Linked DNA regions of Cupriavidus necator N-1. The protein of the gene in region 1 interacts with the protein of each later gene in a pairwise test. Links are inferred from orthologs where the notes say so. Each region holds a gene or a part of one and is shown on either strand. Other genes may lie near its edges. The genes, in order: ftsZ and rlmN.

Evidence for each region.
Region 2: the proteins of ftsZ (region 1) and rlmN interact in binary tests that used the Escherichia coli proteins (3 or more experiments, as listed by UniProt). The link is inferred for Cupriavidus necator N-1 from one-to-one orthologs.

Annotation. Positions count from the first base shown.
Region 1 is NC_015726.1:3,340,035-3,343,148, forward strand. What follows is about bases 235-3,030. They hold ftsZ (cell division protein FtsZ), read right to left. Parts: upstream 2,332-3,030; coding sequence 1,138-2,331; downstream 235-1,137. Other genes in these bases: CNE_RS15655 (peroxiredoxin), read right to left, coding at 235-687; ftsA (cell division protein FtsA), read right to left, coding at 2,511-3,030. Also shown: lpxC (UDP-3-O-acyl-N-acetylglucosamine deacetylase), read right to left, coding at 1-27; more of CNE_RS15655, read right to left, coding at 181-234; more of ftsA, read right to left, coding at 3,031-3,114. UniProt on the Escherichia coli protein: Essential cell division protein that forms a contractile ring structure (Z ring) at the future cell division site. The regulation of the ring assembly controls the timing and the location of cell division.
Region 2 is NC_015726.1:2,355,718-2,359,028, reverse strand. Bases 93-3,085 are described here. They hold rlmN (23S rRNA (adenine(2503)-C(2))-methyltransferase RlmN), read left to right. Parts: upstream 93-1,008; coding sequence 1,009-2,163; downstream 2,164-3,085. Other genes in these bases: CNE_RS11070 (RodZ domain-containing protein), read left to right, coding at 2,932-3,085; pilW (type IV pilus biogenesis/stability protein PilW), read left to right, coding at 2,160-2,939; ndk (nucleoside-diphosphate kinase), read left to right, coding at 530-955; CNE_RS11090 (Bax inhibitor-1/YccA family protein), read right to left, coding at 93-155. In the rest of the region: more of CNE_RS11090, read right to left, coding at 1-92; more of CNE_RS11070, read left to right, coding at 3,086-3,311.

The DNA.
Region 1 (3,114 bases):
GGATTTGATCGTGCGCTGTTTGAGCATGACAGCCTCAACTATTATAAAAATCTATCGTGTAGCTTTTCTGATTAAGGGATTTTACCACCACATCAAGGGCGCTGCAGCCGGGTTTTGTTTCCGGCTGTTAACACCCCCTTAATAAGTTGCGTATTATCCACGTTTACCCGGATGACTGTGTCAGCCACGCAACGCCGCCAGCACTGCCTCGGCGCTGCTGACGCGGAATTCGCCCGGTGCCTCGACGTCGAGCCGGGTGACGACGCCGTCGTCGATCACCATCGCGTAGCGCTTGGAGCGCACGCCCATGCCGCGTGCGGTCAGGTCCTGGTCCAGGCCCAGCGCACGGGTCCACTCGGCGCTGCCGTCGGCCATCATGCGCACCGTGCCGCCCGCCTGCTGCTCACGGCCCCAGGCGCCCATCACGAAGGCGTCGTTGACCGACACGCACCAGACCTCGTCGACGCCGGCCTCGCGTAGCGCCGCGGCATGCTGCACAAAGCCCGGCACATGCTTGGCCGAGCAGGTCGGCGTGAAAGCGCCGGGCAGGCCGAACACCACGATCTTGCGGCCGCGGACCAGGTCCGCCACCTTGAAGGCATTGGGGCCAAGGGCACAGCCGTTGCCTTCGGTTTCGAAGAATTCCTGCAGCGTGGCGTCGGGGACGCGGGAACCGACAGTGATCATGGGTCGTGGTCCTCCTGGGTTTTCTGAAGAATAGTCCGGATGCCGGGGCGCAGACGCCCGCACTCAGGCAGATGGGCAATCTCAAGATCATAGGCGCCTTGCCCGCATTGCCAAAGCCGGCTCACATCCGGTGACATCCGGCGCGGATCCGATACACCTTGCTACAAAGACGTCCGCGCGGCGCACCTCTTGGGTGCGCCGCGCGGACGCTGATACATCCCGACCGGGAAGGCGGGAAACCAGTCCGGGGAGGCGGCCAGCGGCACGCCCGTCCCGGCGACGGGATGCGGGTGAAGCTCAGTCCGGCGCAGGCGCGGCGCCGCCAGCGGCCCGGCGGTTCACGTCAGTCCATGCAAGGCACGCGCGGATGGGGAGCGCACGTGCATCGCGACAAGGCGACGCGTTCCGTCAGGCGGCCGGTGGAGGCACCGATGCCGCGCCAGGCAGGGCTCAGTCTGCCTGCTTGCGCAGGAAGGCCGGGATGTCGTACGTATCCACACCCTTTTCCTGCAGCGCCGCCACGTGGGCCGACGCCGACTCACGCGAGCTGCGCCACACTGCCGGCGTATCCAGGTTGCTGTAGTCCGGCGAGCTGTGCGTGGCCGCGGCGGCGGTCATGTTGGCCATCATCTGCACCGGCATGTTGTCCGTGCCGGTCTTGAGCAGGGTCATCGGCTGTTGCTTCTTGGCCGAGCGGCCCAGGCCCGTGGCCACCACCGTCACGCGCAGCGCATCGCTCATCGAATCGTCGTACACCGTACCGAAGATCACGGTCGCATCTTCCGCGGCGTAGCTGCGGATGGTGTTCATGACTTCCTTGGTTTCCGACAGTTTCAGCGAACGGCTGGCGGTGATGTTGACCAGCACGCCGCGCGCGCCGGACAGGTCCACGCCTTCCAGCAGCGGGCTGGCAACGGCCTGCTCGGCCGCCAGGCGGGCGCGGTCAACGCCCGACACGGTGGCCGTCCCCATCATGGCCTTGCCTTGCTCGCCCATCACCGTCTTCACGTCTTCGAAGTCGACGTTCACCAGGCCGTCAACGTTGATGATCTCGGCAATGCCGGCCACCGCGTTGTGCAGCACGTCGTCGGCGCACTGGAAGCACTTGTCCATCTCGGCGTCGTCGCCCATCACTTCGAACAGCTTCTCGTTGAGCACCACGATCAGCGAGTCGACGCTCGATTCCAACTCGCTGGAACCGTGTTCGGCCACCTTGGCGCGGCGCGCGCCTTCGAAGTCGAACGGCTTGCTGACCACACCCACGGTCAGGATGCCCATCTCCTTGGCCACTTGCGCGACGATCGGCGCGGCGCCCGTGCCGGTGCCGCCGCCCATGCCGGCAGTGATGAAGACCATGTGCGCGCCGCGCAGGGAATCGGCGATCTGATCACGGGCCGATTCGGCGCAGTTGCGGCCGACTTCCGGCTTGGCGCCAGCGCCCAGGCCCGTATTGCCAAGCTGCAGCACGCGTGAAGCGCTCGAACGCTTGAGCGCCTGGGCATCGGTGTTCATGCAGATGAATTCGACGCCTTGCACGCCGCGGCTGATCATGTGCTGCACGGCGTTACCGCCCGCACCGCCCACGCCGACCACCTTGATGATGGTGCCGTCCTGCACTTCCGTTTCGATCATGTCAAAGTCCATCACTGCCTCCGAGAAAAATCAGTCCCCAGACGATGCAGCCTCCCCGCCGCAACCCCTGGTTTCTGAACAAGAAACCAAAAAAAGAAAACCAGAAAACTTCCACTCAGCACACAGGCCTGTCCGGTAGACCGCCCTGCCTGCGCGCCGCTGCATCGTCAGCGCGTCAATTTCCGCATTGATCAGAAATTGCCGACAAACCATTCCTTCATGCGCGTCCACACCTGCTTGACCGACCCGCTCTGCACCGCGACCTTGCGCCCGCGCATGCGTTGCACGCGGCCTTCCAGCAGCAGGCCCATCACCGTCGCATAGCGCGGGCTCTTCACCACCTCGTGCAGGTTGCCGCGGTACTCCGGCACGCCCACGCGCACGGGCTTGAGGAAGATGTCCTCGCCCAGCTCGACCATGCCCGGCATCATCGCGGTCCCACCGGTGATGACCACGCCTGACGACAACAGTTCTTCATAGCCGGACTCGCGCACCACCTGGTGCACTAGCGAGTACAGCTCTTCGATGCGCGGCTCGATCACCGCGGCCAGCGCCTGGCGGCTGAGCGTGCGCGTGCCGCGGTCGCCCACGCCGGGCACCTCGATCATGTCGTCCGGGTCGGCGATCGCCTGCTTGGCGATGCCGTACTGGATCTTGATGTCCTCGGCGTCGGGCGTCGGCGTGCGCAGCGCCATCGCGATGTCGTTGGTGATCTGGTCGCCGGCGATGGGGATCACGGCCGTATGGCGGATCGCGCCTTCGCTGAAGATGGCGATGTCGGTGGTGCCGCCGCCG
Region 2 (3,311 bases), 980 kb from region 1 along the record:
CCGGTGGCCACGCCGATCCACGCGCCGAGCACGGTGGGGATCATCGAGAGGGCCAGCAGCCAGTAAGTGTTGCGCAAGACCCGGTTGCGAACGACGACGTCAGTGACGGTCGACGCACTGTTGCCGAAACCGTAGGTGTTCAGCTTGTTATCCATGGTGACTCCTGTCTCAAAACGGTGAGGCGCCGGGGCTGCGAGGCTTCGGATGCGAAGATTCGTATGGAACCCGGACGGAACCATCGTCAATGTGGCACCTGGGAGATCGAATTGCAAGGGCGGGGTAACCCAGGAGTCACCTCGCACATGCTTCGCGCCCGTTCGGTGCCGCTCACATTGGATGTTAGCCGGGGCGGCGTGTTCCTGGCATGACAAGGTTGTAATGTGCCCTTTGATCTACTTGGTGCCGGGTTGTGCGGCAAGGGTGGCTCGACACACGCCAGAGCAGGGAAGACCCTCGAAAGGGTCATAGTCTTCGTGCTAGAATCCCATGTTTAATCCATTTGTAACCCCTTCATTTTTCGGAGTTTTTCATGGCGATCGAACGCACCCTGTCGATTATCAAGCCGGATGCCGTGGCCAAGAACGTGATTGGCCAGATCTACGCCCGTTTCGAGGCCGCCGGCCTGAAGATCGTTGCTGCCAAGATGGTGCACCTGTCGCGCGGCGAAGCCGAGCAGTTCTACGCTGTCCACAAGGAGCGTCCGTTCTTCAAGGACCTGGTGGACTTCATGATTTCCGGCCCGGTCATTATCCAGGCCCTGGAAGGCGAGAACGCCATCGCCAAGCACCGCGACCTGATGGGCGCCACCGACCCGAAGAAGGCCGAGAAGGGCACCATCCGTGCCGATTTCGCCGACAGCATCGACGCCAACGCCGTGCACGGCTCGGACGCTGCTGAAACGGCTGCCGTGGAAGTGGCATTCTTCTTCCCGGGCATGAACGTCTACAGCCGCTGATTGTCCGGCGCTGCTGCCAGGACTAGACTGACACCGAAGCTGAGTTTGCCGTCATGAACGCTCTCGTCAACCTGCTCGACCTCGACGCGGACGCGCTCACCGCTTATTGCGGCGAGCTCGGCGAGAAGCCGTTCCGTGCGCGGCAACTGCAACGCTGGATCCACCACTACGGTGCCAGCCGCTTCGACGCCATGTCGGATCTCGCCAAGTCGCTGCGCGAAAAGCTCGCGACGCGGGCCGAGATCCGCGCGCCTGCCGCCATCACCGACAACCTGTCGGCCGACGGCACGCGCAAGTGGCTGCTCGACGTCGGCCAGGGCAACGCGGTGGAAACGGTCTACATCCCCGAGGAAACGCGTGGCACGCTGTGCGTTTCCTCGCAGGCAGGATGCGCCGTCAACTGCCGGTTCTGTTCCACCGGCAAGCAAGGTTTTTCGCGCAACCTCAGCACCGGTGAAATCATCGGCCAGCTGTGGATGGCAGAGTTCGCCATGCGCGAACAACTGGGCCGCGGCCCCAAGGATGACCGCGTCATCTCCAACGTGGTGATGATGGGCATGGGCGAGCCGCTGCTGAACTACGACGCCGTCGTGCCGGCAATGCGCCTGATGCTCGACGACAACGCATACGGCCTGTCGCGCCGCCGCGTGACGCTGTCCACCTCCGGCGTGGTGCCGATGATGGACCGGCTGTCCAAGGATCTCCCGGTGGCTCTCGCCGTGTCGCTGCACGCGTCCAACGACGCCCTGCGCGACGTGCTGGTGCCGCTGAACAAGAAGTACCCGCTGGCCGAACTGATGGCGGCATGCCGCCGCTACCTGGAATTCGCGCCGCGCGATTTCATTACTTTCGAATACTGCATGCTGGATGGCGTCAACGACGGCGTCGAGCATGCGCGGGAACTGCTGAAGCTTGTGGCCGACGTGCCGTGCAAGTTCAACCTGATCCCGTTCAATCCGTTCCCCGAATCGGGCCTGAAGCGTTCCAACAACGATCAGATCCGGCGCTTTGCGCAGGTGCTGATGGATGCAGGCATCGTGACCACCATCCGCAAGACCCGCGGCGACGATATCGACGCCGCCTGCGGCCAGTTGGCCGGGGAAGTCAAGGACCGCACCCGCCTGGCCGAGCGCGGCAAGTTCGGCAAGATCACGCCACTGGTGCCGGTCACTGCTTCCGGCCAGCCTCGGGAGGTTCGCCCTGCATGATCCGTCTGATCGCTGCGGCCCTGCTGGGGCTGCTGATGTTGTCCGGCTGCCAGTTGCCGCATGCGCCGGCGCAGGATCCCCAGACCGCTTCCGACCAGACCGATGCAAGGCGCCGCGCCGGCATCCGGCTGCAGCTGGCCACCAACTATCTGGAGGCCGGCCAGAACACGGTCGCCCTTGACGAGATCAAGCAGGCCATTGCCATCGATCCGGCGCTCGCCGACGCCTACCATGTGCGCGCGCTGATCTACATGAATATGAATGAGCGGACGCTGGCTGATGACAGCTTCCGCACGGCAGTGTCGATGCGTGCCAACGACGGCGACCTGCTCAACAACTACGGCTGGTTCCTGTGCCAGGAAGGGCGCTACGGCGAGGCCGTGCCGATGCTGCAGCGCGCGATGTCGGCGCCGTCCGCAGGCGGCCCCGCCAAGCCGCTGATCAGCCTGGGTGCGTGCGAGCTGCGCCAGGGCCACAGCGCCGAAGCGGAAAAGAACCTGAAGGCCGCGCTCGGCTACGACCGCAACAACCCGGTGGCCAACACCAACCTCGCGCTGGTTTTCTACCGGCGCGGCGACTTCGCGCAGGCCCGGCAGTATGTCCAGCGCGTCAACAGCAGCCAATTTGTCAATGCGCAATCCCTCTGGCTGGGAGCGCGCATTGCCCACCGTCAGGGCGACAGCCGCACGCAGGATGCGCTTGGGGCGCAACTGCGCAGCCGCTTCCCCGACTCGCGTGAGTTGACCGCCTACGAACAAGGAGCATGGGATGAGTGAGCACGACCGCGCCGCAGGCCAGGCCGTACCGACGCAACAAGTCGGCGGGGGCGCGCACGAAGGAGAACGCGAAGCCGCCGCACGCGAGATCGGCGCAGCGCTGGCGCGCGAGCGCGAGGCGCAGCGGATGTCGGTGGAAGACGTCAGCGCACGGCTGAAGGTGGCTGCAGGCAAGCTACGCGCGATCGAGGCCGGCAACCTGCAGGCACTGCCCGACGTGACCTTCGCCAAGGGCGTGATGCGTGCCTATGCCCGCATGCTGCATGTCGACATCGACCCGCTGCTGGCACGCTTCCAGCCGCGCCCGGTGGCGCAGGTGGCGGAAATTGCCCGGCAGCGCGAGGGTGGCATCAATGCGGCCTTCGACGACCG